Regions from separate parts of the Alteromonas sp. 4NH20-0104 genome, predicted to be linked through region 1. Evidence: predicted binding sites of a transcription regulator. Region 1 holds the regulator's gene; the other holds the start of a gene.
What was found. The regulator FNR, encoded in region 1, switches genes on or off when oxygen is low (the NO sensors DNR and NnrR bind a similar motif). The targets are predictions, from matches to a motif close to TTGATCTAGATCAA.
Positions count from the first base shown of each region.

Region 2: a site for FNR is predicted at 12,113-12,126, ahead of AC27IB_RS19035 (OmpW/AlkL family protein). Genes of this name have one in related genera too.

Region 1 is NZ_BAAJLP010000036.1:13,252-28,787, reverse strand. It holds gene AC27IB_RS20445 (FixH family protein) at 1-297, shown strand, start outside; gene AC27IB_RS20440 (heavy metal translocating P-type ATPase) at 297-2,675, shown strand; gene ccoS (cbb3-type cytochrome oxidase assembly protein CcoS) at 2,685-2,888, shown strand; gene AC27IB_RS20430 (sulfite exporter TauE/SafE family protein) at 2,881-3,549, shown strand; gene fnr (fumarate/nitrate reduction transcriptional regulator Fnr) at 3,576-4,313, shown strand; gene uspE (universal stress protein UspE) at 4,436-5,353, shown strand; gene ttcA (tRNA 2-thiocytidine(32) synthetase TtcA) at 5,474-6,400, shown strand; gene rssA (patatin-like phospholipase RssA) at 6,408-7,385, shown strand; gene AC27IB_RS20405 (DUF2987 domain-containing protein) at 7,438-8,073, opposite strand; gene AC27IB_RS20400 (glucosaminidase domain-containing protein) at 8,070-8,861, opposite strand; gene AC27IB_RS20395 (hypothetical protein) at 8,854-9,603, opposite strand; gene AC27IB_RS20390 (LysE family translocator) at 9,680-10,306, opposite strand; gene cobB (Sir2 family NAD+-dependent deacetylase) at 10,321-11,043, opposite strand; gene AC27IB_RS20380 (sulfurtransferase) at 11,036-11,872, opposite strand; gene AC27IB_RS20375 (AraC family transcriptional regulator) at 11,989-12,852, opposite strand; gene AC27IB_RS20370 (mechanosensitive ion channel family protein) at 12,938-13,753, opposite strand; gene AC27IB_RS20365 (methyl-accepting chemotaxis protein) at 14,154-15,302, shown strand; gene AC27IB_RS20360 (nitrate- and nitrite sensing domain-containing protein) at 15,312-15,536, shown strand, end outside.
Region 2 is NZ_BAAJLP010000032.1:936-16,471, reverse strand. It holds gene AC27IB_RS19095 (TrkH family potassium uptake protein) at 1-1,047, shown strand, start outside; gene AC27IB_RS19090 (CsgG/HfaB family protein) at 1,044-2,399, opposite strand; gene trkA (Trk system potassium transporter TrkA) at 2,630-4,009, opposite strand; gene rsmB (16S rRNA (cytosine(967)-C(5))-methyltransferase RsmB) at 4,041-5,345, opposite strand; gene fmt (methionyl-tRNA formyltransferase) at 5,342-6,307, opposite strand; gene def (peptide deformylase) at 6,320-6,829, opposite strand; gene AC27IB_RS19065 (LysM peptidoglycan-binding domain-containing protein) at 7,032-8,108, shown strand; gene dprA (DNA-processing protein DprA) at 8,153-9,244, shown strand; gene AC27IB_RS19055 (DUF494 family protein) at 9,521-9,997, shown strand; gene AC27IB_RS19050 (DNA topoisomerase family protein) at 10,024-10,587, shown strand; gene tsaC (L-threonylcarbamoyladenylate synthase type 1 TsaC) at 10,598-11,161, shown strand; gene hemF (oxygen-dependent coproporphyrinogen oxidase) at 11,164-12,087, shown strand; gene AC27IB_RS19035 (OmpW/AlkL family protein) at 12,239-12,922, shown strand; gene AC27IB_RS19030 (group II truncated hemoglobin) at 13,002-13,448, opposite strand; gene aroE (shikimate dehydrogenase) at 13,447-14,262, shown strand; gene AC27IB_RS19020 (gamma carbonic anhydrase family protein) at 14,269-14,808, opposite strand; gene AC27IB_RS19015 (UDP-N-acetylglucosamine 2-epimerase) at 14,993-15,536, shown strand, end outside.

The DNA of each region.
Region 1 (15,536 bases):
CGTCGCCTGCGGATCATTACGGACTTATCAGTTAATGAAGGGCAGATTGCGCTGGAATTTCACAGCGGTATACCCAGTACCGGTAACGCCCTTAAATTAAACTTTTATCACGTCACCTTGCAGGAGAAAGACTTTTCGCTGCTGTTAACCCGCGACGCTAAAGGTATCTATCGTGGCTTTACAGAACAAGACACTACAGGTAAATGGCGGGTATCCCTGACCCCTGTGGACGAAAGCTGGAAAGTACAGCAGGAAATGACGTTACCCCGCGACAATAAGATACGTTTCATTCCCTAATGAATGTAACGGCCATCGAATGCTATCACTGCGGTCTGCCAGCTGAGCCAGACAGTCCTTATCATGCCAACATACTGGGCAAAGACCGCATTATGTGTTGCCCTGGTTGTGAGGCAGTGGCACAAGCCATTGTTGAAAATGGCCTTGAGGATTACTATCAGTTTCGTACCGAACCTGCAGCGCAGGGAGATACCGAGTTTCAGGCTACGCTGGGCAAACTGGCGATGTATGACGACCCTTCCCTGCAGGAAGACTTCGTTATTGATGAAGGTGGTCACAAGCAAATTCAGCTTACGGTAGAAGGGATCACTTGTGCTGCCTGCGGCTGGCTGATTGAAAAACAACTGGCCAAAGTAACCGGAATTAGTCAGGTTTCGGTAAACGTGTCTGAGCGCCGGGCTGCAGTAACCTGGGCAGATGACGTTATTCATTTAAGTGGCATATTAAAAGCGCTGAAAAAGATTGGCTATGCCGCCCTGCCTTTTCAACCGGATCAGCACGAAGCCTCCTATCAGAACGAACAGAAGCAGTTTCTTAAAAAACTCGGCCTGGCCGGGCTAATGACCATGCAGGTGATGATGTTGATGACCGGCCTGTATTTTGATTTGTTTGGCGCTATCGAAGCCGAAACCCGTCAGTACTTTTACTGGGTTGCGCTGGTGTTAACTACGCCGGTGGTATTTTATTCAGGAAGCACTTTCTATTTAGGCGCCATTAAAGCGTTCAGCGCCCGCACGGTGAATATGGATGTCCCGGTGACTATTGCGGTGTTTGGCACCTATATCGCCGGTATAAAATCGACTTTGCTGGAAACCGGTGATGTGTATTTTGAATCCATCTGCATGTTTATCTTTTTGCTGCTGTTAAGCCGCTACCTCGAACACCGCTCCCGTCACCGGGCAACGCAGATTTCAGCGAATATGATGCAGTACATCCCGGTTACCGCACATCGGTTAACCGACCAGGGTAACATTGAGCCCTGCCTGGCTAAACACCTCACCGTTGGGGATAAAGTGATAGTCAAAGCCGGCGAAACCATCCCCGTTGACGGGCGCATCCTCGACGGCGCTTCAGCCATTGATGAGTCGATGCTGACAGGTGAATTTGAGCCGGTGTTGAAAGCCAGCGGCTCCGCAGTTTTTGGTGGTACGGTCAATCAACAAAACACCCTCACCGTCGAAGTGCATCAGCAACTGAAATACGCGCTGGTAAACCAGATTATACGCTTGCAATCTACCGCGATGGCTAATAAACCTAAGGCGGCGCAAATGGCCGATTCCTTTTCGCGCTATTTTGTATTTGCAGTGCTGGCGATCAGTGCCCTTACCTTTGCTTATTGGTCTGTGCAGGGTAACGACGAAGCATTCTGGATTGCCATTGCGGTGCTGGTTGCTACCTGCCCTTGTGCGCTGGGGCTTGCCACGCCGTCGGCACTGACCTGTGCAATGGCCAGGCTCAATAAACAAGGTATCCTGCTCAAACGCGCCGATGCCCTCGAACAGCTCACCGGTATAGATACTATTGCCCTGGACAAAACCGGTACACTTACCGAAGGCAAATTCGGCATCGCCGACCGCTGGTTTGTTAGCCCGGAGCAAGCAGAGCAACTGTACCGGATAACTGCGAGTCTGGAATCCCGCTCGGAACACCCTATCAGCAAAGCGTTTATCAGTAACGAGCAGTTAAAGGTAAGTGATTTTGAGGTAACCGCCGGTGGCGGGATTCGCGGTACTATCAACGAACAACATTACCTGCTGGGCTCAGCAAGCTTTACCCAGACCGACCCCGCCTCGGTGCCAATTGCCGCTAATGTTTATCTGGTATCTGATGGTCGGTGTCTGGCAGCCTATGAAGTGACTGACAGCCTTAAAACCGATACGGGTGAAACCCTGGCCGGTTTAAATGCCTATCAACTCGTACTGTTAAGTGGTGATACCCAGCAAAACGTTGAAAGCCTGGCAGCTAAACTGCCGCTCGCCGTCGCCACCGGCGGCCTGACGCCAGAACAAAAATATCAGGCCGTGCAAGCGTTACAGGCACTAGGCCACAAAGTGATGATGTTGGGTGACGGTATCAACGATGCGCCGGTACTGGCCAGTGCTGATGTGTCGGTAGCTGTGGGTAACGCTACCGATATCGCCAGAAACGCCGCTGACGTAGTGTTACTGAGTGAGTCGCTGGCAACGGTGCCGGCATTACTGTCGATTGCCCAGAAAACCCGTCGCAAAATACGTCAGAACATTCTCTGGGCTCTCGGCTATAACCTGCTGATCCTGCCTTTTGCGGTATCCGGGCTATTGTTACCGTGGATGGCCGTGATCGGGATGTCATTAAGTAGTATCATAGTGGTTTCAAACTCGATCCGATTATTAAAGTAAGGCGGTAACGTGAGTATTATATATGTGCTGATCCCGTTGGCTATTATTCTGGTCGCGGTGGCCTTAGGTATCTTTTTCTGGGCCGTAAAATCCGATCAGTTTCAGGATCTTGAGCGTCAGGGCTACAGCATTTTGTTCGACGACGACTTACCCGAAGAAGAGCGTAAAAAAACCGCCAATCCCCAGGACAAGCCCCATAACGACAATGAGTGACTATGGTTTTATTTCTGCTTTTGTCGTGGGACTGGCCGGTTCACTGCATTGCGTTGGTATGTGCGGGGGCATTGCCGGGGCGTTACGTGCGGCAGTCCCCGGCGGAAAGCCGCCATTAGCCTATATATTGAGTTATAACCTCGGCCGGATTACCAGTTATGCCATTGCCGGGGCGATAACCGGTGTACTCGGTCAGGTTGCCCGTGCTTCGGTAAGCCATGGTCTGATGATATTTCAGTTGCTAAGCGCCCTTATGCTGATTGCCATGGGGTTATATTTAGCCCAGTGGTGGCGAGGCCTGGCTCGTCTGGAAAAGCTCGGCAGCGGCTTGTGGCAACGCATTCGTCCGTATTCCAAACGGTTTATTCCGTTTAAGTCCCCGGTGTCAGCTTTTCCTTATGGATTTATCTGGGGATGGCTCCCCTGCGGACTGGTGTATTCAACATTAACCTGGGCATTAGTCAGCGGTGATGGTTTATACGGAGCCGCCACTATGGCAGCCTTTGGGCTTGGCACTTTTCCCGCACTGATAGCGGTAAGCATTGGCGCTGGCTGGCTATTAAAGCTCCTACAACACCCAAAGACTAAGTCATTAGTCGCAATTTGCCTTATTATATATGCGATTTTCTTGATTTACCGCACCCTAAACGGTAATAATTGAGCGACGCCCACACGGAGACGTAATCTATGTCAAAAGGCTCAGAATTTTCTATTCATTGTCAGAGCTGTAGTTTCAGCCATTTGTGCCTGCCGGTTTCGTTAAATAAAACCGAACTCGATTCGCTGGATGATATTATCGAGCGCAAAAAGCCGCTGCATAAGCACGATAAACTGGTGAAAGCCGGTGATAAATTTAATTCGCTTTATGCAGTACGCGCTGGCTCATTTAAATCGTTCGTCAGTAGCAAGGACGGCGAAGAACAAATTATTGGTTTTCATTTTCCCGGTGACATTATCGGTTTCGATGCCCTGCGCGAAAACGCTCACCAAAGCTATACGCAAGCGCTGGAAACAGCCATGGTTTGCGAATTACCTTATGAAACGCTGGATAAAATGGCGGTACAGTTCCCTAAACTGCGTCATCAGATCATGAGTTTTATGAGTGCTGAAATTAAGCAGGATCACGACCTGATGATGTTGCTGAACAAACGCACTGCAGAAGAGCGACTGATCTATTTCCTGGCGCATCTGTCTAAACGGTTTGAAGACCGCGGATTTTCACCTCGTCAGTTTAACCTCAGTATGACCCGTAATGAGATTGGTAATTACCTGGGATTAACCGTTGAAACGATTTCCCGGCTGTTAACCCGTTTCCAGAAGGAAGGCATTATTAAGGTTGATGGCAAACTCATCACTATCATCGATTTCGAAGCGATGGACAATAAACTGCATAGTATGGATATACCTTCCACCACTGTCAGTTAATCGCTTCTCAGGCTGTTTTTCTCCGGTATTTATCTATAACTTGATCCCGAACAAGTCAGAAACTGGAGAAACAGCGACTCACGTCGTACACTCATAATGAGTACTTCGCACGGAGAGTCGTTATGATTGATTACACCAACATTCTGGCCGTTGTTGAACCTGAAAGGGAAAACCAACCCGCCATCTCCAGAGCCATTGAACTGGCTGAAAAAACCGGCGCGAAAATTACCGCCCTGATGACTATCTACGATTTCTCCTACGAGATGACCACGATGCTTTCTGGTGAGGAACGCGAGGCGATGCGTCAGGCAGTAGTCAATGAGAGAACCGCCTGGCTCAAAGAGCAACTGGCTGTCTATGGCCAGCCCATCGAAGCAACGGTTGAATGGAACAACCGCCCTTACGAGGCGATCATCAAATATGCCCTGGCCAGTCAGGCCGATATTGTGGTGAAAGCCACCCGCTCTCATGATGATTTGCGCTCGGTTATTTTTACTCCCACCGATTGGCATCTGGTGCGCAAGTGCCCTACTCCGGTTTTGCTGGTTAAAGAGCATGACTGGCCTCAGGATGGCAAGATTGTGGCAGCCGTTAATGTAGGGACGGAATACCGTGAGCATGCCCAGTTAAACGATCGGCTCACCACTATTGCACAGGATTACGCAAAGCTGCTCAGCGGCCATGTGCACCTGGCCAATTGTTATCCGGGCACACCACTTAATATTGCCATTGAAGTGCCGGAGTTCGATCCGGAGTCTTACAATGCCTCGGTGAAAAACCATCATCTGGAAGAGATGGAGAAGCACAGCAGCAAATACTGCATTCCATTGGACAACTGCCATGTTAAGGAAGGCCTGCCTGAAAAAGTGATCCCACAGGTGGCCAGCGAACTCGACGCCGAGCTGGTGATCATTGGCACCGTTGGTCGCGTTGGCATTTCTGCCGCGCTGATCGGAAATACTGCCGAGCATGTTATCGATGAACTCAATTGTGATGTACTGGCGGTTAAGCCCGAAGGCTTTGAAAGCCCGGTGAGCTAAAGCAAATTGGGCGTGGCAGTTTTACCGGCTGCCACGCTGAACTCTGACATTAATCAGGGATGCAGCCTCCTCTGGCTTCACGTATAATGGCGCCCATCGCAATATGGGTCTTTCTTTATCATGAGTTTAAACATCAACAACGCCGCACCGGCAACGCAAACCAAGCAAAAATACAGCTTTAATAAACTACAGAAGCGCTTGCGCCGTAATGTCGGTAAAGCCATCGACGACTTTGGCATGATTGAGGATGGCGATAAGGTTATGGTGTGCTTATCCGGTGGTAAAGACAGCTATACTATGCTGGACGTGCTGATGTATTTACAACGTATTGCGCCCATCAGCTTTGACATCGTGGCGGTCAATCTTGATCAGAAACAACCCGGTTTCCCTGAGCATATTCTCCCTGGGTATTTGCAAACGCTGGGCGTAGATTATCGGATTGTTGAGGAAGACACTTACTCAATAGTGAAAGACAAAATCCCGGAGGGCAAAACCACCTGCTCTCTTTGCTCACGGTTACGCCGCGGCATTTTGTACCGCACGGCTACAGAGCTGGGCGCCACCAAAATAGCTCTTGGCCATCACCGTGACGATATGCTCGAGACCCTGTTTCTAAACATGTTTCATGGTGGCAAGTTAAAATCCATGCCGCCGAAACTGGTCAGTGATGATGGCCGCCATGTGGTGATCCGCCCCCTGGCGTATTGCACTGAGCGGGATATTGAAAAATACGCTACAGCGGTTGAATTTCCGATTATTCCCTGTAACTTATGTGGTTCACAGGAAAATCTGCAGCGGCAGAACATCAAAATGATGTTACAGGACTGGAACAAGCGTTTCCCTGGCCGCATCGAGTCCATGTTCAGGGCTCTACAAAATGTGACGCCTTCTCATCTGGTTGATAAAAACCTTCATGACTTCAAAGCCATAAAAGCAACAGGCGAAGCGCAACCCGATGGTGACATTGCCTTTGATGCGCCCGAATTTGAATCAGCGAGTCGTTCTGACACTGCAGAATCCATTAATATCGTAAACTTGACGGAATAAGGTTGCTATGAAAATAGGCATCGCTCTGGGCTCAGGTGCAGCCCGCGGTTGGGCTCACATTGGTGTGATCCAGGCACTGGAAAAGCTGGGTGTTAAAATCGATGTGGTAGCGGGCTGTTCGATTGGGGCTTACGTAGGCGCCGCTTACGCCAGTGGCCGGCTCAATGAATTAAAAGATTGGGCATCCTCTCTTACCGAGTGGCAAACGCTGAGTTTAATGGGGATTGGGATCCGTCGCGGCGGTCTCGCCAGCGGTCAGAAAGTATTCGATAAACTCTCTGATGAATTTTGCGCAGCCACCTTTGAATCCATGGATAAACCCTTCGCCTGTGTTGCCACCGACTTGTATTCAGGTCGCGAAGTGGTTTTTAATAAAGGTGATGTGGGCAATTCTGTACAGGCATCCTGCGCAATCCCGGCACTATTTTCACCTATTGCTTACAACGATCGCTGGCTGGTAGACGGCGCCGTGGTCAATCCGGTGCCAGTAAACCTGTGCCGTCAACTGGGTGCAGACTTCGTTATTGCGGTAAACCTCAATGCTGATTTCAGGCCACTGCAAATTGCACGGGAAACCGCCAAGCACGAGGAAACTCAGGAAAAGAACGAGCACTTTTTTAAGAAAAGCCAGGATGTAGTGCGCCAGTGGTTCTCACCGGAGCCAAAGGACGACAGTAAGCATGCGCCAGGCATCTTAAGCGTAATGAGCAGTTCACTGGAAATTCTGCAGGCCCGGGTCACCCGGTCCCGCCTTGCCGGTGAGCCGCCTGACATTTTAATTGAGCCCACTCTTACCGATGTGGGGCTGATGGAATTTCATCGCTGTGCAGAATTGTGTGAAACCGGTGAACAGGTAGTTAAACGGCTCGCCGAGCAAATTCGCTATCAGTTGGTGCTCGATGAAGTACTGCCCGCGTCAGAGGTTGATACCGACGCACTGGAAGCGCCTAAAGCACCGGATGAAGAAAACGAAGAAGTGAATTAAGCATAAGAAAAGGGGCTCATAGCCCCTTTTTATTTTGCGTCACACGCTCACACTAGCTTTTGGCCAGTGCCGTAATTCGTAACGGGACCTGGGGTAATTTAAGCGATTTCCCCTGCTCCAGCCATTCGTTATCCAGCATTAGCATACCGTTGGTAATTGATGGCGCGCCGGGCACCGGTGCATCCAGTTCATCATCACTGAAACGGAATGTCAGTCCTTTAACCGATGGCATCATAAACGACAAAAAGCCGCCCATTTCGTTAAAGAAAGCTTCGTATTGTTGTTTGATGAAACCCAGTTCTTCGGCGCTGTACTCGGTTTTCAGGTGCTCTGCTGTGGTTTCGATTTGCACCGACATATCACATACATTTGCCGCATCCCCCAGATCAATCACTATCGCCGCATCGGCCAGTTTAAGGGCTCGTTCTTTGGGAACCAAAAAGCGCTGTTCCGGTGATATTGTTAAGGGGATATCCTGTTTCTGGGTGACTATGGTGGCCTGGTTGATAGGACACAGGTTACTGGTGCCCACTCTTATAAACCCAAAAGCAAATTGTAATGCAGACGTGTTTTCATCGCCTAATTTGTTGATATGGCTATAAAAGCGTTTGTATTCCACTTCAATTTGCTCGGCGCTAACGTTAAAGGCAGAAGCCAGCAAACTCAGTGCGACTAAGGTACGTTTCATTCGGTGATAAACCCTTTGTTGTATCGGATCATATTTTGCAGTTCATTGACGTAGGCAGCACCGCGTTCGGAATAGTTCATTAACCCTTCGGCCAGTGCCAGCCCCGTTACCGGCAATTGTGCCCGACGTAAAGAGGCTCTGATATGACGTAGCTCACGATATGCGTCATGACGGTTAATATTTCGCATGTAGGTGTAAGTAGCGCGCGATAAATTCTCAAATTTCGCCACTTCATGATTAGCACCGCTGTTACGACGGGCCGGCACAAAGCCACAGCCCTTTTTGTAACACCACAAACCAAAGAAGTTATACCCTTGCTGAGCAAAGCGTGATGTGCCCCAGGCAGACTCGTTAGCGGCCTGCATCAGGACCAGTTCAACCGGTAGAATATCGACCTTATTGAGTAGTTTTGGAATTTGCGCATCGGCCGGTAAATCCTGGCCTACCCGGTATTCGCCGGCGAGCCACTCCAGGCGTTCATCATCGTCCTCTGTCAGACTGTTACCAGCGGCCAGCTGACGCTGCAAGGTTTGCAGATAATGGCGCAGACTCAGTAGGTAATCGTTTTGTTTTTCCACCTCGGGTTTTAAATAGGCAAAAAATGCTTTCTTCTTTTCCGTGGTATCGTCTATCGCTTTAAAGTTCGGTACGGGTTGCTCTGCCTGCTCAGTTTCCGGAACATCCAGAATGTCAGGCTCGCTGGTACCGGTCATCCAGGCAATAACCACTATCAGCGCCATAATGGCTATCGCTATCAGGATTATTTTACTGGTTTCCCGTTTATGCATCGAGTATCGAATCCTTGTCGGTCGGGTGAATTTGTTGCGGCGCTTCATCAACCCCGAACAGGTCGGCATACAAACGCCCCATTACCAGCGTATAGATTGGTCCGACCCACAAAATAGCAAGTCCCATGGTGAACAACACCAATACAAACATCATGGCAAACGCCAGTAGCAGTAACGTAAAAGATAATAAATAGCGGTTGGTAACCCGCGCAGAAAGGATTATTGACGGTAGCAGACCAAGCCGTTTCTCAACAATCAGCACAACGGTAAACTGGGTTACCAGATACACATACAAGCCCGGTAGAATGAGAAGGTTAAGCCCTACCTGCATCACCAGACTGATGAGCAGATTGGCTGTTACCAGTACCAGAATATGCGGAAAATACTGAAACAACTCATTAATGCTGGTCGATTTGTTTTGACTAAGTTTAATACCCAGCACCCTGAAACCAACGATCATCGGCGTCATCAGGATAAGCATAGCGATATCCAGCAAACCGGCATTGCTGGTTTGCATACTTTCTACAGATGTCATATCGAGCGACAGTACATTGATCAGCACCATCATGGCCCCCAGACCGATTGCCATCAGCAACCCGGTGGCTTTTAACAGCAAGCCCAGATGCTGCTTATAATGGGTTTGTGCCTCAGCAAACAGTTGCCTGATATTAAACTGATATTCTCCGGCCAGAGCACGCTCTAAACGGGAGCTATTTACAGGCGATTGATTATTGTCGGTCAAAATGTCGTCTCATAGGGTAATCTCGCCGGGAAGTATACCATTGCCACCTGACTGACCCCAACCACAAAGCATCGATTCAGAGTGTAACCAGTCGTATTGCCAGTGCTACTAACACCACGCCCATTAATCGATCCAGCCAGTAGCCTTTATCACCAATCAATTTGGCCACTTTTGAGGTACTTAGCAGATAGGATAAAAAACAAAACCAAATTCCCGTGGCTAACGCCAGGTAAGCACCGTAAAAAGCTTTTACGGCAAACGGCGTTTCAATATCAATAATGGCAGTAAACAAAGACAGGAAAAACAAGGTTGCTTTAGGGTTCAGACCATTGGTCAGAAAGCCACTAATAAGCGCTTTTTTGGCACTGATAGCAACGGTCTGACCGCTGCCAGACACCGTTGCGGCCGAGTCTGATGGGCCTGCGCGCAGGGCTCCCCAGGCCAGATAAAGTAAATACGCTGCCGACAAATAGCTGATGGCCGAATACAGCCAGGGGGTTGTTTTAATCACCACACTCAGCCCAATCAGCGAGTACGCCACATGTAATAAAATCCCCAGACCTACCCCCACGCTGGTATACATAGCGATACGCCGGCCATAACTAATGCTGTTACGCACAACGATGGCAAAATCCGGGCCCGGACTAGCAACCGCTACCAAATGCACCAGTGCAATGGTGATAAACTCACTCATATATTCCATAGATAACGATTCGCTTAGCAATAATCCTGAATAAACTGCGCCACAAACTCAGGAAGCGTCTTGCCAGCCTGGCCGACGATTTTCTCATCAAACAGACTGTTTTGCTGGCTGGGTTCCAGGTTGATTTCAATGGTACGGGCACCGCTGTCGGATGCCATGGCCACAAAATTAGCGGCGGGATAAACCTGGCCTGAGGTACCGATAGCAATAAACACATCGGCCTGTGCCAGTGCCATGATAATGTCATCCATATGCATGGGTACCTCACCAAACCAAACGATGTCCGGGCGCATCTGTTCGCCGGGTAAACAGCACCGGCATTCAGTGGTGTCGTCGAAATCATCTTGCCAGGGAATCGCTCGGCCCGTGTTGCAGCAGCGTGCGGAAAGTAATTTGCCGTGCATATGCAGCACCCGTTTACTGCCTGCCCGCTCGTGCAGGTCGTCTACGTTCTGAGTAACCAATAAGAATTGCTCACCAAGAGCCTGCTCCAGTTGTGCCAGCGCTTTGTGTGCAGGATTAGGCTGTACTTCGGGCTGTTGCAATTGTGCTCTGCGCTCATTATAAAAGCGATAAACCAGCGCAGGATTAGCCGCAAAACCTTCTGGCGTGGCCACATCTTCTACCCGGTGGTTTTCCCACAAACCATTATTATCGCGAAAGGTTTTAAGGCCCGACTCAGCAGACACCCCGGCGCCGGTTAACACAACGACTCTGGGTTTATACGTATCAGTCATGGGTAACCTCGACAGGTAATGATTGATTGCCACCCCATTCAGACCATGAGCCATCGTAAACGGAAACCTGTTGGGCGCCGGCTTCCAGAGCGGCCAGTCCAATTACGCACGCCGTAACCCCCGAACCGCAGGAGCAAATAACAGGTTGGGTTAAATCGATATGCTGACCGGCAAAGTACTCTCGTAACGCCGTTGGCGATTTTAAGGTGGTGCCATTGTCGAGTAATTCAGTGAACGGCACATTAACAGCCCCGGGCATATGGCCGCTGCGCAAACCGGCTCTGGGTTCCGGCGCACTGCCTTCAAACCGGGGACGGCTTCTGGCATCCCAGATAGTAACAGCCGGATCGTCGATAGCAGCAAGCACCGTTTGCGTGTTACAGAACCACTCCTGGCGGTCTTGCCCGGCAAATTCCCGAGGGTGAGGGTCTGCTGGTTTATCGACAATGTGGTGTCCGGCTGCTTTCCACGCCGGCAGGCCACCGTTTAGCACTACCGCATTGGTATGGCCCATGGCGGTGAGCATCCACCATACCCGAGGCGCACAGAACAGCCCTGAGTTATCGTAAATGAGTACTGGCGTTTGATGAGTGATACCGAGTTTACCAAACAGCGCGCTAAGCGATGCCGAATCGGGTAACGTATGCGGGAGTTCGCAGCTGTGGTCGCTGCCCTCGCCGTCCAAATCAAATTTTATGGCACCAGGAATGAATCCATCGGCTGGATCATCAGCCTGGCCTGACACCGGATTGGTCATGGAAGCAAACAACACAACGTAGTCAGTTAAGTTGTTTGCGCTAATATCGTTTACCGAAATAAGTCGCGGCAATGCTATCTCCCCGAAGTGCAACAAATAATGACTGCATCACCCCATGCCTGGCAGCATAAAGGTGATATGAGATATTGCTTGGGGTGATTATGCCAAAATTCCGCGGAGTTTTTAAATTATTTACTTAATAACAGCAGGATATGGGATCTGGCCTCATGATAAGGGACCTCAGGGTAAAAACTGAGCCGTTCCACAATCACAGGAAAATCGCTGGCCTGTTCATTATTTTCAGTTAAAAAATCCGTAGTGATGTAGTTGACTGCGGCTTCCAGTACCTTATCGCCACCGGTAACGCTCAGGCGGGCATAACGCCCGCCCGGGATGGTCTCAAAGCGCATATCATCTTCCAGCACTAACTGTTTAGCCGGCCGTTCGCAGGCTATATCGAAGCAAAACGCTTCCGGTGTCACGGTAGTCGGATCGTTATGCAAAAAATTAAACGTGCGGTACTGGCCAGGCGGCAATTTATTTTCCCGTCGCCAGCCAATAAACCGCTGAACACTGCCATTTAATCTGGCCGGATGACCCGTATGGCGTAAAGCGCACACCTCCAGTGGCGGCATGGAAATAATTGATACGTGGTCGTTAAAATTGTCTGCTAACGATGATGACATAGCGCTAAGCTCCTCATTCCATTGATGTAAGTAGGGTTGTAACGGTGGCACTGTACCGGTTGCCTTTGCTTTAAACTGAGATGGCGTATAACCGGTTACCCTTTTAAACGCGCGGCTAAAGCTATCGGGTGATTCATAGCCACACTCAAAAGCAACATCCGTAACGGATAACCAGTTTCGGTAAGACAGCATAAAATAGCCGCGCTGAAGTCGGATAAGCTCATTTAACTTACCCGGACCAAGCCCCAGCTTTTGCTGGCACAAGCGTTGAAAATGGCACGGACTGTAGCCGGCTATTTTTGCCAGTTGATGCAGAGAAATATTCTGATCATGATGGGTTTGGAGATAATCCAGAACGTGTTGCACAGCAGCGCACCTGCTTTAGTAAGGGTCAATAGGGCTACCCTAGCAAACCTTAGAGCGCCCCGCCCGACAGATATTGCGATAGAGGTTAAAGCATTCGGACTTCCCGCTGCGGGAACGGAATATCTACTTTTGCTTGCTGGAGTGCTGCAAATATAGCGGCATTGATGGCGTAGCGAATTTCGAAATGACGGTTTGGATCGGCCCATACCCGCACACCAAAATTAATACTGCTGTCGCCAAAGCTTTCGACACCAATAGCCGGGGCTTTGTCTTCCGACAGTCCGCTTACCGTTTTAACCGCTTCGGCGATAACCTCGGTAACCTGTTCTATATTGCTGGAGTACGCCACACCAATTTCCAGCTCTATGAGCATTTGGGCCGCAGAGTTGTGCAGGATCTCCCCCACAATTAACTTGTTGGGGATCTGAATAGACACATTGTCTTCATTAATCAGTAGGGTGTAGGGAAGCATAACCTTGTCAACCACCCCGGCAACCCCACACACCTGTATGGTATCGCCAACCACAAATGGCCGGGTAATGATAATGGTAAAGCCCGCGGCATAATTTGCCAGCATCCCCTGGATAGCCAGGCCGGCGCCTAAACCCACTGCACCAACGGCGGCAATAAGCGGAGTAACACTGATACCAATATTGCCAAGAGCGATAATAAAAACCAAGCCCAGAACAATAAGCTTACTGGCGCCCCCGGTAAACCGACTGAGCGTAACATCAATATTGCGCCCCACCATCATGTTCTCGACTACGCTGCCTATTTTGGCCGCTATCCACCAACCAATCAGCAAAATAACCAGTGCACCGGCCAGCTGGAAACTGTAGGTAACAGCAAATTCAATAAGGGTGTCGTAGAGAGCCTGGGCTTGCTTTATTTCTTCTTGCATGGATGAGCCAGAAACAGATGTGAGAACAAGCAACAGAGCATAAACAACAATAAGACCGTTAACAAGTAACGGCATCACCCCCACGAATTTTAGTCATGAGAATCAACCGACAAACCGCCCCCCCGGTGGTCTGCCGGCACCAGGCGGCAGGGTTAAAAATTCATGTCGAATAACACTGTTTTGGGGCAGGTTTGAACAATTTCGGTGCACGTTCCTGACTGTTTTTGCGTAAACCATTCATTTTACTCACTTCATCAAGGCTAAAATGATGGTATTCTGTTTGCTAGTTATTATAACGTAATAACTTACGGTCACTACTTTGTACTAGCCTCACGCTGCTATTTTGTAGTTGTAATAACGCATCCCAATGCAAATGGATTGATGGCCAGAAGGAACCGGAATGAAAACAGTGATTGAATCACCTGCCTTAGTGCTGATTAAGGCATTTGGTTTAAAGCAGGCAGCATTTTTAATTGTGTTATGTAACCTGGCCGGTTACGGGTATGTTGCCCTCACACCCACTGCAAGTTTGCCCGTGACACTCATCTGCGGCGCACTCATGACCTGGTTGGTTGCTTCCATGCTTACCTGCTTACTGGATGAGCTCTTTGTTATCGATACCCTGTTGGCTGACGCCAGCAAGAGTCATAACGAATTTGAATTGATCGCCCGGGCCCCCCGCATTCTTACCAACCACATGAAGTCGGTGTTCGATTTAACCAAAGAAATCTCCCGCGAACGAGATAAACTGGAAGAGTACTTTTCCGAAATGAAGTACTCCTCACTGCAGATGATTGATTCGGCGAATAAAGTGTCAATGAATGCCACGGAACAATCGGCGGCGACTGAATCTACGGCCGCCGCAGTCAATCAACTTACTGTGTCTCTGGGTGAAATTGTCGAAAAGTTCACGCTGGTGAACGAGGCGGCTGAGCGCGCCAGTGACTTTGCTCATCAGGGCTCACAAAATATTGCCGATCTGGTCAGTGAGTTTGAACTGGTGCAACAGGAGGTGTCGCAAACTCAGCAAGCCATTTTGGTGCTGGGCCAATCTGTTGAAACCGTCCTGGATCTGACCACCTCCATACAAAGTATTGCTGAGCAGACCAACTTGCTGGCCCTGAATGCGTCCATTGAGGCAGCCAGAGCTGGTGATATGGGGCGCGGCTTTGCCGTGGTTGCTGACGAGGTACGTAATCTGGCTGAAGACAGCCGTAAAACCGCCGATATCATTAGTAACCGTATGGCTGAGCTGGATAGTCAGCGCATTCAGGTTGCCGATAAAATGCAAAGTGTCACCAGCCATTCACAGATTTGCTCAGATAAAGCTCAGGGGGCTGCAGAGATGCTGGCTCGCATTGAAACTGAATCGGAGCATTCCAGATCCCAGGTTATTGAAGTTTCTGCCATCACTACGCAGCAAAGCAAAGCCACCGAAGAAATATCTAAAAGCATTGAACGGGTGGTAGAAGGCGCCATTGAAAATGCCAGTATTGCCCGCCAGACCTCTACCGTAGCCGATTACCTGCGCACCCTTACTACCCGCTAGGAGAAACCAATGATAGCTGTAATTTCAGGGATGATCGGATTGTTATTTGTGTTAGTGGGTATCCAGTTATCCATTACCCGCAAACAACAAAAAGAACGCTTCAAAGCAACCCTAAAACGCGTTGCCATTATTAAGCGTATCATTGGACTAAGCCAAAAACACCGTGGCCTCACCGCAACTTATCTGCAAGGCAATAAAGCCGTTGCCGGTGAGCTCCATGAAATCAGGCGACAC
Region 2 (15,536 bases), on a different contig from region 1:
TGGCTAGGTGGGATGGGGATCATTGTACTGGCCGTGGCTATTCTGCCTATTCTTGGGGTAGGGGGCATGCAGCTGTATCGAGCCGAAACACCTGGTCCGGTAAAAGATTCGAAAATGACTCCGCGGATTGCCGATACAGCCAAGCATCTGTGGTATATCTACTTATCGCTAACCAGTGCCTGTACTCTGGCTTACTGGTTTGCTGGCATGAACTGGTTCGATGCCATCTGCCATTCCTTCTCCACCATCGCCATCGGGGGGTTCTCTACCCATGATGCCAGTCTTGGCTATTTTGATAGTCCGGTAGTGAATGCGGTCTGCGCCCTCTTTTTGATTATCGCTGCGTTTAATTTTTCACTGCATTATGCCGCTGCCAGCGGTCGGTCGCTGAAGGGTTACTGGCAGGATCCTGAGTTAAAAGCTTTCCTGTTTATTCAGGTGGCTTTGATCAGCGTGTGCTTTATGGTGCTGGTCTTTCATAACCACTTCAGCGACGCCGAGGAAGCTCTGGATCAGGCGGTTATCCAGGCCGTATCAATCAGTACTACTGCCGGATTCGCCACCACCGACTTTGCAAACTGGCCGTCATTTCTGCCCATACTGCTGATTTTTTCCAGCTTCATTGGCGGCTGCGCGGGCTCTACCGGTGGCGGGTTAAAAGTGATCCGGGTCTATCTGTTGTTTCTACAAGGCAAGCGGGAAATCGACCGGCTAATCCACCCTAAGGCCGTTTACTCCGTTAAACTGGGGGAGCGGGCGATGCCAGACAGGGTCGTAGAAGCGGTATGGGGCTTTTTCTCTGCCTATGCGATAGTGTTTGTGGTGATTATGATCGGTCTGATTGCTACCGGGCTGGATAATATTACCGCCTTCACAGCGACAGCCGCTACCCTAAACAACCTTGGCCCGGGGCTGGGTTCGGTTGCGGGTACCTTTGCCGATGTCAGCGATGGCGGTAAGTGGTTACTGGTTACCGCCATGCTGTTTGGTCGACTGGAAGTCTTTTCGTTACTGGTATTGTTCTCGCCTACGTTCTGGCGGGGTTAGATACCTTCAGGAAATAAGTTTTCCTTGGTAACAAGCTGGATATCAGAAATCATATAACGAACGTCTTCTGATAACCGTTCGTTTTTCAACGCCATTTGACGATTCCTTTCGAATATTTTGCTGTGGCTCTCGATACGTTTTCCCATAACACGCCAGGCTTCAGCTCTAGCTTCATACGGCCAGGCCTCTAACTCGATACGATAAGTATCCAGTTGACCAAGGAGCATTGTTGCAACCGAAGAAATGGACATACCGCCAAATGCATTGCTGTTATTTTCAGGGTCAAAGCTAGCAAATGCTGTTACTAACGGGCCGGTGTTTTTAAGCCATTCAAAATAATGATTAAAAGCATCTTCGTCATATTCGTCTATATCAAAGTTATAGCTTTTGCTTCTATTCACAGAAGTCGATGCTGGCGTGGGTTCCACATAAACCGCTGTTGATACCAGCGGTGGGCTGGGCTCCTGTGGAATTGGCTGGGTTTGTGGCTGAGCGTCTTGTGCACCGCTAACCGATAGAGAACCGCCGTTGCCAAGACCACCTTCGACTTCCTGAGCTTTGTAGTTCCTCAGTGCTTTAACCATATTATTAAACGAGTCGGCGAACGCGGTTGTCAGCATTTTACCTTCAGGTGTTTTCGAATAAGCGCCACCTGCACCGCCAACACCTCCACCAAACATGCCGGCAAACATGCCAAAATCATAGTTCGACGATGAACCGTACGAGGATGATAGCTGCACACCTGAGCGGTTATCGATTAGCATTAGCGTGGTAGCAGCTTCGTTTTTGTCAAAAGCACCACCCACCAGGGAACCCAGGCCGCCGAGTATAGCGCCACCAATAGCTTTTCCAGAGGCCGTTTTCTCGGCAAACATGATCTCCGGGCTTACCGTGTAATCAGCGGCAACCATTTGTCCTGCACCTATATTACTGGTATTGCGTAGCTGGCCGGATTGCATTAGCTGACGTTCTCTGTTCATCGCATTCATCGCCCGGCCACGTTCTACAATCACAAAGCAATTTGATTGCTGAATCATCAGGCGAAGTATGGGAACAGTACTTCCGACTTTAGGGTAGGTTCTTCGGTAATCCTGCCACCAGGGCAAGGTTGTGTCTTCAAATATCGAAGCGGTACCCAATGGGGCATCGCATTTTTCCAGAGCAGTATTGTTTTCCGATGCATTTGCACCGCCAGCGGCGCCGGTAACGGTGCTGTCACTGCCGCCCATCATCGGGTTGGTTGACATACACGCCGTTTGAAAAGCCAAAGCAGTGGCAATAGTTAACAGTTTCAGTGATTTAATAGGGGTTTGCTGGAACGGTTTTACAATCTTTGAATTGATAGTTTTCACGGATCCCTCTCATATAATACTAACAATTAAGGAAACCGATGGGGTATCACGTTTCAGTAAAAACGTTCTAGTGATTATATACTTAACCTCACCGGCAACGGTGTTGTATAAACGAGGAAAGCCGTTGTTATTCGCCATACTCCTTAGCGAAAATTCAACATCCTGAGTAACACCACAACATAGTAAAATTTATCAGTTTAGTCGTGTTTTGCAAGCAAACTGAACGATCTTTAGCCAAAAAAGAATGCGCTAGGCTGGAACAAACGCTCCACATCATTGATATATTTCTTATCAACCAAAAACAAGATGACGTGGTCGTTGGCTTCTATCACGGTATCGCTGTGCGCGATGATCACTTGTTCTTCGCGAACAATGGCACCTATGGTGGTGCCAGGGGGTAATTTAATACTGCCAATTTCGCGGCCTACCACCTTTGACGTATTCTTATCGCCATGTGCTATGGCTTCTATAGCTTCTGCGGCACCGCGGCGAAGTGAGTACACATTAACTATGTCTCCGCGGCGAACATGAGTAAGCAAAGCTGAGATAGTGGCTTGCTGGGGTGAGAAGGCGATATCGATTTCGCCGCCCTGGACCAGATCCACATACGCGCTGCGCTGGATGAGCACCATGGCTTTTTGCGCGCCCATGCGTTTAGCCAGCATGGCTGACATAATATTGGCTTCATCGTCGTTGGTTACCGCGATAAACGCATCAACCTGTTCTACGCCTTCTTCACTCAGCAGTGTAGAGTCGGAAGCATCGCCACTAAAGACAATGGTTTTATCAAGATGGGCGGATAAATACTGCGCTCGCTCCGGGCTGTATTCAATCAGTTTTACGTTGTGATTGTGCTCCAGGCGTTTTGCCAGGCCTGCTCCAATTAAGCCGCCACCGGCAATCATAATACGTTTGTAGCTGGACTCCAGCTTTTGCAGCTCACTCATAACGGCACGAATGTGCTTGGTGGCGGCAATAAAGAATACTTCGTCATCGGCTTCAATGACGGTGGTACCCAGTGGCCGGATAGGCTTACCGCGGCGGTAAATAGCCGCTACACGGGTTTCTACATTGGGCATATGCTCTTTCAGAGCCGACAGCGCATGGCCCACCAACAGGCCGCCGTAATAGGCTTTTACCGCTACCAGGCTGGCTTTGCCTTCGGCAAATTCCACTACCTGCAGGGCGCCGGGATAGTCAATCAGGCGCTTTATGGCCTGGGTTACCAGTTGTTCCGGGGCAATAATATGATCTACCGGAATATCCTGCTGCTTGTACAGCTGCTCCTGGTAAATGATGTACTGCTCGGAGCGGACCCGGGCAATTTTGGTAGGGGTTTTAAACAGGCTGTAAGCCACCTGACATGCCAGCATGTTACTTTCATCGCTGTTGGTTACAGCAATCAGCATGTCGGCGTCTTCGGCTCCGGCTTTACGCAGCACATCGGGGTGGGAGCCCACACCGGTTACAACCTGCAGATCGAGGCGGTCCTGCAACGCACGCAGAATAACGGGATCGGAATCGATCACCGTGATTTCGTTTTTTTCGCCTACCAGGTTTTCAGCCAGTGTGCCGCCAACCTGTCCTGCGCCAAGGATGATAATTTTCATCGTCGTTGTAAGGTGTTTTTAATCTTGGTTATTAAGACTTTAGCAGCCTCGCATAATAGAAACCATCCATTTGTTGCTCGCCGGGTAATATTTGCCGTCCGGGCTGTTCGATGGATTCTCCGGAATGGATGGGCAGTAGCTGCGCATCACTGTGTTCTTGCAGGAAGCGGCTTATCTGTGCTTTGTTTTCAACCGGCAACACAGAGCAGGTAGCATAGAGCAAAGTGCCTCCGGTTTTCAGTGTGCGCCACAGATTGGTGAGTATTTTATACTGCAGAGCTTCCAGTACCTCGATATCGGCCGATTTACGTAACCAGCGAATGTCGGGGTGGCGGCGAATAACGCCGGTAGCCGAGCAGGGGGCATCCAGTAATATACGATCAAAGGGCTTACCGTCCCACCAGCTTTCAACCTCTGCGGCATCAGCGCACACTATGTTGGCATGCAACTGCAGTCGGTTTAAGTTTTCGGTCATCCGCTCCAGGCGAGAGGCCTCGCTGTCCAGAGCAATTAGCTCTGCCAACGCCGTCGAGCGCTCCAGAATATGGGCACTTTTGCCCCCGGGAGCAGCGCAACAATCCAGAATACGTTCGCCTGGCTGAGCATCAAGCAGCGGGGCCGCCAACTGGGCTGCACCGTCCTGCACGCTAAACCAGCCTTCGGTAAAGCCTGGCAGAGTGGTAATAGGTGTGCGATCGAGCAGGATAACAGCGTCCGGATGCTGCTCTGACAGCGCGAAGCTAATACTGGCATCGGTCAGGGCATTACAATAATGGTGGTGAGTACATTGCTGCTGGTTCACCCTCAGCCAGATAGGCGCGGGCTGATTCATGCCGCTAACAATACTCTCTATTTCTTGCGGATAGGCGTTAGCCAGCCGTTTATACAGCCATTTGGGTAAACCCGATTGGATTATAGGGTTATCGCTGGCCTGAGCGGCAAGCTGTTGACGCTGGAAGTTTCTCAGTATGGCGTTAATTAATCCTTTCAGACTCTTGCCGCCAAGCACTTCCGCAGCGTTAACCGTTGCAGCAACGGCCGCATGGTCAGACACGCGACTGTAAGCCTGCTGATAAAAGCCCAGCAAAATGACATGCTCGAGGATTTTTTTACTGCCTTTGAGGGGCTGCTCGAGAAGCTCGCGTAGCCATATTTGTAGCTGAGGCAGATGGCGAAAGACGCCCATTGCCATTTCCTGTAGCCAGGCAGCATCCTGTTTGCTGTGCCTGGCTTGCGCCATGGCCAACGCCTCGCGGGAGGATTTTCCCTGTTCAAGTACCTGAAAAATTACCCACGCAGTATCGGCGCGAAGATCAACTCTTGCCGGCAGTTTCATTGTGATTGCTCTGGCGCACCAGGCAGTACGCTGCCTACTGCGAACCAATCCTGGTAGCCGTTGAGTACATCCTGAATAGCCATGGGTTTTTTACCCGGCAATTGCAATTGCTCTATGCAAAGTGCTTTATCGCTGGTGGCTACCACGATCCCGGATTTATCGGCGGCCAGAATGGTTCCGGGGGCTTTATTGGCTGTGGAGAGCTCGCTCACAGAAGCCTGCCAGACCTTAATGTTTTTACCGTTAACCTGACTCCAGCAAATCGGCCAGGGATTAAACGCCCGCACGTTGCGGTTTAGTTGCTCGGCCGGATCCTGCCAATTGAGGAAGGCCTCTTCTTTGCTGAGCTTTTTAGCGTAGGTGGCGCTGTCTTCCTTTTGCGGTTCGGCATTCAGTGAGTCAAAATCATCGAGTACGTTAACCAGGGCCTGCGGGCCAATTTCTGCCAGTTTGGAATACAGCGTGGCGCTGGTATCTGAATCGGTAATCGGCAATCTGGCAATATGCAACATGGCGCCGGTATCCAGGCCTTCGTCCATTTGCATAATGGTGACACCGGTTTGTTCGTCGCCAGCCCAAATACTGCGTTGAATGGGAGCAGCCCCTCGCCAGCGAGGCAAAATGGAGCCATGCACATTTATGCAGCCGCGCTCCGGGATATCCAGCACGGCTTTGGGCAGCAGCAAGCCATAAGCCACTACTATCATAATATCGGGTTTGAGCGCCGCCAGTTCCTGCTGAGCAGCTTCGCCTTTTAACGAGGCCGGCTGATAAACCGGGATATTATGTGCTTCGGCCACCTGTTTGGTGGCGCTGGGGGTTAACTTTTTGCCGCGACCGGCAGGGCGGTCAGGCTGGGTGTAAACCGCAATCACATTATGTTGGCTGTTGAGCAAAGCCGTTAAATGGGTCGCCGCAAAGTCCGGCGTACCGGCAAAAACAATATTCAGTGGCTTGGTCACAAGGCTGTTCTCTTAGGCTTTCGCGGCCAGACGGGCTTCTTTCTCGAGTTTCTTTCGAATACGTTGGCGCTTCAAAGGCGATAAGTAATCAACAAATAACTTACCATCCAGATGATCCAGTTCGTGCTGAATACAAATCGCCAACAGGCCATCGGCTTCCAGCTCATAGGATTCCCCCTCGCCATCGAGGGCTTTTACCGTAACTTTTTCAGCGCGGTCTACCTTGGCGTAGTTACCCGGTACCGACAAACAACCTTCTTCGCTGATGGTTGAACCTTCTTTGTTTACGATTTCCGGATTAATAAAAACGCGGGGCTCGTTCTGTTCTTCGGAGACGTCCATGACTACCAGGCGCACGTGTCTGTTAACCTGCGTTGCAGCCAGGCCAATGCCTTTTTCTTCACGCATGGTCTCAAACATGTCGGCGACGAGTTGTTTAATTTCGCTGTTGACTTCGTCGATAGGCTTAGCCACTGTACGAAGGCGCTCGTCGGGGAATTGTAATACGTCTAATATTGCCATCTGTCGATATTTACACTCTTTCTGTATTAAGAATTATACGCTAAGGCCGATGATGCTATTTATCCTGCCCTAACAGGCATTATTCTAGCTTAATGCACGTTTTCATGCAGTATTAATCTCTTCTATACTGAATTATTGGGGATTGTGATCTAATAATACAAGCATAGGGCTGGCTGCGAGACGTTACTGGCGAGGGGATATAATGTTAAGAATTGCAAAGAAATGGGCCATGTTACTGGCTGGAGTGATGCTATGGGTCAGCGCCGGCTGTGCTCTGGCTCTGGAAGTTAAATCCGATGCTCCAACCCGTTACACGGTTAAAAAGAACGATACGCTGTGGGATATCGCCGGTATCTTTCTGGATAAGCCCTGGTTATGGCCTGAATTGTGGCGCAACAATACACAAATTCTGAATCCCCATCTTATTTACCCGGGGGACGTGCTGATTCTCAGGATCGTTGACGGCGAGCCGGTTCTGGAGATGGTCAGGCAAAAGACTCAGGTCACGCTCTCCCCCAATGCTAACCGTAAGGTTAAACAGGGCGAGCCGATTAGCTTATTACCCTGGTCAGTTATCGAGCCTTACATCCAGCACCACGAAATCCTTGATTCCGGTAAGTACGAAATCCTGCCGCATTTACTGGGCGATAAAAATGCGTCGATACGGTTTGTTAATGAAGACCTCGTAATGAGTCGACGCAGCGGCCGTTCAAGAGATCAGTATCGCGTGATCCGCAAGCAATCTACAATTGAAGACCTCGATGGTAACGAGTTGGGCGTACAGATTCACCATATTGCCGATGCAAGCATGGTTGAAGACCGTGCCGAAGGAGAGTGGCTGGTGAAAATTGCCGGTTCAAACTCTGAAGCCAAGCGTGGTGACAAATTGCTGTACGGTGAGCCTAAGACGGCCGGCGATATGACCTTAAAAGCAGCCGATGAATCGCAGCGGGCGTTCATCGTGGGCAACCTGCATCAGTACCAGTTACTCGGCAAATACGATGTAGTCATTGTAGACCTGGGCGAAGACGAGATTGAGCCTGGCACCGTAATGGGTATTTATCAGCAGGGCCCAATTATCATCGATGGTGAGGAGCCCAAGTATTCCACGGAAAGTAAAGTGGTTGTAAGTGTGTTTGATGATGGCAGTACCGTACATCAGCCTGCATTAAAAGTGGGTGAACTGGTTATATTCAGCACTTTTACCAATGCCAGTTACGGCATTATAACCCGGGCCAGTGACATGGTTCGAACCGGCAACATTGTCGCCCAGCCATAATCAGTACTGACACTCCCGTCTCAGTGCTGAGTACGGGAGTGTTAATGCAAAATCAACTATCACAACTTACCAACTTCTGGCTGCGCCTGAGTGTCATTAAAAAACGGTCGCCGGCGTTCTGGCTGGCACTGCTGGAACATTTCGGTTTAACCGTTGAGCAGCTCTTTAAACTGCCCGCCGATGAACTTTTGCGGTGTGGTCTCAAATCAGAAGAAGTCACCCGGATAACCTCTGAAAGTGAGGAGGTTGAAAACGTCAATCGTTGGCTGAGTGCTGAACCGCTCAATCAAATTATTGCCATCACCGATTCAATCTTCCCGGCACGTTTAAAGCAACTGGACTCACCCCCGCTGGTGTTATTTTGCCGCGGCAGACCCGGCTTATTGCAGGCATCGCAAGTGGCCATTGTGGGAAGTCGCAAAGCAACAATTCACGGATTAAACACTGCTCGTCGAATGGCTCAGGAGCTGGGCGAAGGCGGTATTACGGTAACCAGTGGACTGGCGCTGGGAATTGATGGCGCAGCGCATCAAGGCGCTTATCCTACGCCTGGCAGCACCGTGGCGATACTCGGGGGTGGCCTCGATAATATTTACCCTCGTAGTCATCTGGCGCTAGCGTCCGCCATTGTTGAGCAGGGGGGCTGTTTAGTGTCTGAGTTTCCGCCCTGGGAGCAAGTGAAACCTTATCATTTTCCCCGGCGTAATCGTTTGATTGCGGCTTTGTCGAGTGGTGTGCTGCTTATTGAAGCACGCATAAAAAGCGGCTCGATGATCACGGCCAATCTGGCTGCTGATATGGGCATAGAGGTGTTTGCCACGCCGGGCAATATTAATAACCCACTGAGTGAAGGACCCCATTACCTTATCCAGCAAGGTGCACGACTGGTAACCCGAACAGAGGATATATTTGAAGAGTTGGGCTGGTTGCCTGTAGTTAATCAGCAGCAAAAGAGTCTTCATCCAAACGAAGGCCACAGCGATCCATTACTCAATGAATTTGCCGGCGAGCCGATAGATATAGACTATCTGGTTGAGAAAACCGGGCTTTCGGTGAATCGTTTGATGCCCAAGCTGGTGGAGCTGGAGTTACAAGGAATGGTTGTGGCGGTGCCTGGTGGTTACATTCGTGGCTAAAATACGTTCACAGGGTGTGTTCGGGCGTGTGGCTTATTTCGTATGTGTCTCAGAGGCTTGCCGCTTATTGCTCGACGTAATCGAAAAAAAGTCGACCCAAAGCTTGGCATTATCCGTATTTTTAGATAAGTTGAACTTAGATGCTGTGTTTTTTGCATCGATACCGTACGCAAAACTGGTCTTGAGACTTGAAAAAAGACCAGACCACTACAATAGAGTTTGCGAGGTTAGGTAATCACCGTTTAGTGATTGCTTCAAATTGAGGGGGAAAATGCTATGTTCGATATCCTCATGTATCTCTTCGAAAACTTCATCCATAGTGAAACCGAAATTCGCGTCGATCAGGATGAGTTAACCGAAGAATTGGTCCGCGCAGGATTTCATCACGATGAGATATACAAAGCGCTAGCCTGGTTGGAAAAACTCGCCGCGCTGCAAGAAACTGATATTAACCCCTACTTCTGTAAAGGCATCTCCAGCAGCCTGAGCCGTATTTATACGCAACAGGAACAAATGCGCCTGGATGTTGAATGTCAGGGATTCTTATTGTTCCTTGAACAGGTTGGCGTGTTGGATGCCAGCACCCGTGAAATGGTCATCGACAGAGTCATGGAGATAGATTCGCCGGAATTCTGTCTGGAAGATCTTAAGTGGGTAGTCCTGATGGTGTTGTTTAATGTGCCAGGCAAAGAAAATGCCTACGCACAGATGGAAGATCTGTTATTCGAAGAGCATGACGGTATACTTCATTAATCTTGTAGATTACGAAGTGTAGGGCTGTGTCGAAGATTGATCATTCACTGTTCGAAGCGCATGAGCACGCTTTAGAGCATCAGTACGGGCCGTGCCCGGACTGTGGTAAAGAGCTGCGCATCAGAAACAGTAAATCGGGCCCGTTTATCGGCTGTAGTGGCTATCCTGATTGTCACTACGCTAAGCCGTTACACGATAATCAAACCACTACTCTGAAGGTTATTGAAGACAGTCATTGCCCGGAATGCGGGTCGTCAATGGCCATTAAAAAAGGCCGTTACGGTATGTTTATTGGGTGCACCAATTTTCCGGCTTGCCATCACATAGAAAACGCCAAACCTCAAACCGATACCTCCGTTACCTGTCCTAAGTGCCATAAAGGGCACCTGTTAGATCGCACAAATAAATACGGTAAGCGCTTTTTTGCGTGCAATCGTTATCCTGAATGCCGTTATGTGGTAAATTTCGCGCCGGTTGAGAAAACCTGTCCCGATTGCGGATGGGCTATACTGGTCGAGAAAAAGGGCAGTTTAGTGTGCCCGCAGCCACTGTGTGGCTATAAAGAAGCAGCAAGCGAAGAAACAGAATAAGAGGTAACAAATGGGCGTTGAATCAGTTCATCAGGATGCTGATATAGCAGCGTTTGAAAGTGGCCAGCTTATGGTATACCCCACCGAAGCGGTGATGGGCATAGGCTGCGATCCCGACAACGAAGCCGCGGTTATGTCATTACTGGCATTAAAACAGCGGCCCGTGGAGAAAGGACTTATTCTGCTTGCGGCCAACTATTCTCAGCTTTTACCTTATGTCGACGACAACGCTATTCCCCAGGACAAACGTTTTAGTATTTTCTCCTGCTGGCCGGGCCCGGTTACCTGGCTGTTACCTAAGTCGGCTACGGCACCAAAATGGCTGACCGGCGAGCATGACGCTATCGCTGTGCGGGTAACCAACCACGCAGGTGCCCGGGAACTGTGTAACAAACTCGGCCGCCCGATTGTGTCTACCAGTGCTAACCTGACCGGGCAAGAGCCGGCAAGAACCACCGAAGAAGCCAGAACCTACTTTGCCAACAGCGTGCACTATGTTTCGGGTGTCGTCGGCGGCGCCACTCAGCCTTCTACCATTAAAGATGCCTTAACCGGTACCACCATTCGGAATTAATCATGAGTATTACCCCCTTAAAGGACACGCCGCAGGCCATTGAATCGGTGAAAGCGTTTTTACTGGCTTTACAGGACAGCATTTGTCACACCCTGGAACTGGCTGATGGCAAAGGTCACTTTGTTGAGGACGCCTGGAAACGTGAAGAAGGTGGCGGTGGCCGCTCCCGGGTAATTAAGAATGGGGCGGTAATAGAGCAGGGGGGCGTTAATTTTTCTCATGTGCATGGTACGCAAATGCCTGCATCGGCCACAGCTTCGCGCCCCGAACTGGCGGGCCGTAGCTTTCAGGCAATGGGTGTCTCACTGGTTATTCATCCTCACAATCCTTACATTCCGACTTCCCATGCCAATGTTCGCTTTTTCATTGCTGAGAAAGAGGGCGAAACGCCAATCTGGTGGTTTGGTGGTGGTTTTGACTTAACCCCGTTTTATCCTTTTAAAGAGGATGTTCAGCACTGGCATAACACCGCCAAGAAAATTTGTAAGCCCTTTGGCGACAACGTTTATGCAGAACACAAAGCGTGGTGCGATGATTATTTTTACCTCAAACACCGTAATGAAACCCGTGGCGTGGGCGGCCTGTTCTTTGATGACCTCAATCAATGGGATTTCGAACAGTGTTTCGCGTACATTCAAGCCGTGGGTAATGGGTATCTTGATGCCTATGTACCAATTATAGAGCGCCGCAAAAATACCACTTATGGTGAGCGCGAGCGTCAGTTCCAGCTCTATCGCCGCGGTCGATACGTGGAGTTTAATCTGGTTTACGACCGGGGGACGTTATTCGGTTTACAAACCGGTGGGCGTACGGAGTCTATCCTGATGTCTATGCCACCCCTGGCTCGCTGGGAATATGGCTTTGCCGCACCGGCGGGCTCTCCGGAAGCAAAATTGCAGGACTGGCTTACGCCTATTGAGTGGTAAAAGCGAGTCCTTGCACCGGGATTTTTTGACGTAGATCAACCTTAATTCGCAGATTTTTAAACGTATTTTCAAACTTGTTTTAGATCAAATTTTTATTTGTCAGGAGGCGTACATTAGCCTCCATCAACTTAAACGAATGAGAAAATACACAATGAAAAAATCAGCTTTAGCTACACTAGTTCTAGCCGCACTAGTTTCTGCGCCTTCAGCATTTGCCTATGAAGCCGGCGATATCATTGTTCGTGCTGGTTTAACTTCCGTTACACCAAACGACGATTCAAGCAACGTTAATGTAGATGCCCTGGGTGGCAATGTAGGTATGGGTGTTGAGGTTGACTCTAACACACAGCTGGGCCTGAACCTGGTCTATATGCTCGACTCTAACTGGGGCCTTGAAGTACTTGCCGCTACGCCTTTTACACATGACGTTACCCTTATTGATACTGCCGACAATGGCCTGGGTTTAGGCGACGGTAAACTGGCTGAGGTAACTCACTTACCACCCACTGTTAGTGCTATCTACTTCTTCGATACCAACAGTGCCTTCACTCCCTATGTTGGCGTTGGCGTAAACTACACCATTTTCTTCGACGAAGAATTTACCGGCGCTCGTGAAGATCAAACGTTTACCGATCTGGATTTAGACAACTCTTTTGGCTTAGCGGCTCAGGTTGGCTTTGATTATGAGATTGATGATAACTGGTCTATCAATGCTTCTGCCCGTTACATCAAAATCGACACCACCGCAGAATTTACCGTTGCTGACGTAAAAGGCAGCGTAGACGTGGATATTGACCCTTATGTATTCACTATCTCTGCCGGTTACAAGTTCTAACTAGTCGTTTTATCAGTTTCACCTTGTGTTTTTGCACTGCCTGTTGGCCCTTCATTGGAGGGCCTTTTTTGTGGGGGGATTAAACGGCTTCATCTTTACGATTGACCATATGATCAGCCAGTTGATCGAGAGCTCGTAACAGCTGGTCTGCCACATTCATGTCGTTAACACATTCATACATAGCTTTACGCATGCAATACATCCATTGAGCTTTTAGTGTAGGTGTTACCGTGTAAGGCAGGTGTCTGGCTCTTAGCCGCGGATGCCCCCGTTCCTGCTCATACTGGTTTGGACCGCCAAGCCACATTGTCAGATACAGAAAAAACACATGGCGGATCCGGTCCAGCGGTTGCGGGTGAATCGCTAAAAGCTCCGCCGCCATAGGGTCGTTTTCCATAATGTCATAAAAACGATTGGCCAACTGCCTGACGGTATTTTCTCCACCTATTGCTTGATAGGGGGTAGTAACACCAGTATTGTTATCCGAAGTTTTCTTTCCCATACCCAGTTTCGATAATAATCCCATGAAAAAGTTTGCCGTGTTTGGAAATCCAATTGCTCAGAGTTTATCACCAACCATTCATGAAATGTTCGCAAAATCCTGCGCCGAAGAGATCAACTACGAGAAAATAGAAGCGCCCCTGGATGACTTTGAAACGACCATTACCCACTTTTTTGCTGCGCCACAAACCGTGGGCTGTAATGTAACGGTACCTTTCAAGGAAAGGGCCTTTGGTATGGCCATGCATAAAGACGACGCGGTTAAAATGGCCAAAGCGGCGAACACCCTGATGCTGAATAGTGATGGTGAGTTATGTGCCTATAATACCGACGGCATTGGGTTGGTGGCCGACCTGACCAACAACGGACTTAACCTCAAGGGGACGACAGTTTTATTATTAGGCGCTGGTGGCGCTGCCCGGGGAGTGATTCATCCATTGGTTAATGCGGGAATTGAGCAACTGCATATCCTTAACAGAACCATAGCAAAGGCTCAGGATATTGCCGATGATGCTAATAACCCTAAGGTTGAAGCGGTGAGTCAGCAACAGCTGGCTGAGCATTATGATGTTGTGATTAACTCTACTTCTGCCAGCCTGTCTGGCAATCTGCCCGATGTACCGGACTCTCTGTTAGCTACCTGCAAGCTGGCCTATGACATGGTATACGCAAAGGACAATGGGGCCACTGTATTTATGGCTCACGCACAAAAACTTGGCGCTGGGCAGCAACTTGATGGTTTGGGTATGCTGGTGGAGCAAGCCGCCGCGGCATTTTATATCTGGACCGGCAAACAGCCGGCCACGGCTAACGTGATTGAATACCTGCGTAATTGCTAGCTGAAGTTATCCCTCTGCGAGGTATTCGTTTTTTAACTCGACATAATTAATAGCCGACTGTTTTAAGAAAGCGATTTCAGCTTCTTTTAACGGTCGTTTCTGTACCATTGGGTTTCCGACGTACAGGTAACCGCTTTCCAGGCGCTTATTGGGGGGCACTAAGGTACCGGCACCAATAAAGACATCATCCTCAACCACTGCACCGTCCATAACGATGGCACCCATGCCAACCAGAATACGGTTGCCCAGTACGCAGCCATGCAACATGCATTTGTGACCAACGGTCACATCATCACCAATGATCAGAGGGTTGCCGTCAGGGTTACCGGCGGACTTACGGGTAACGTGTAAGATAGTACCGTCCTGGATATTGCTGCGCGCACCTACCTTTATATAGTTAACATCACCTCGCGCAGCGACCATATGCCAGATACTGCTGTCATCGCCTACTTCAATCTGGCCAACCAGACGGGCTGAATCGGCAATATAGACGCCTTGATTAATATCGGGGGTTATTCCTTTAAAACTACTAATAGTTTGTTGCATATGTTTCTCTTTGAATTGGTGTGTTTTAGGGTAGGAACTCTATTATAAACATTAACTGCGTTAATATCCGACCGGCAAAGTCTGTTACGAACATTCTTAATGATCTGTGGTCAGATTGAAACGCGATATAAAGGAATACTGATACAATACCGTATCCAACCTATGTCATTGTTATGGAGAGTTCATGTCAAAGCGCTACGTACTATTTGCGGCATTACCTTATGCTTATTCAATACTGAGACCAATCCAATCTGAGATTGTAAAGCGTGGGGGTGAAGTCGCATGGTACTTAGAGGCGGGTTGTGAAGATCTATTGCATCCGGATGAAAAAAAGCTGAACACGGTTGAGGAGCTTGTAGCGTATAACCCCGATGCAACGCTAACTCCTGGCAATTACATCTATCATTTTATTCCTGGTATAAAAGTAGGGGTGTTCCATGGCTACTTTATTGGTAAGCGCGGTGAAAAGACCTATCAGGAAGATTCACACTTTCGTATCCGGGGTTGGTTCGACTTAATTTGTACACAAGGGCCGAGCAGTACCGAGCCTTATAAACTACTGGAGCAAAAGCATGGCAGCTTTAAAGCTTATGAAACCGGCTGGTGTAAAGTGGATTCCTATATAAACGGCAAACAACCACCGGCAACCAACCCTCCCACTATTTTATATGGCACAACCTTTACTAAAGGGATTAGTTCAGCAGAGGCAGTGTACACAACAATAGAAA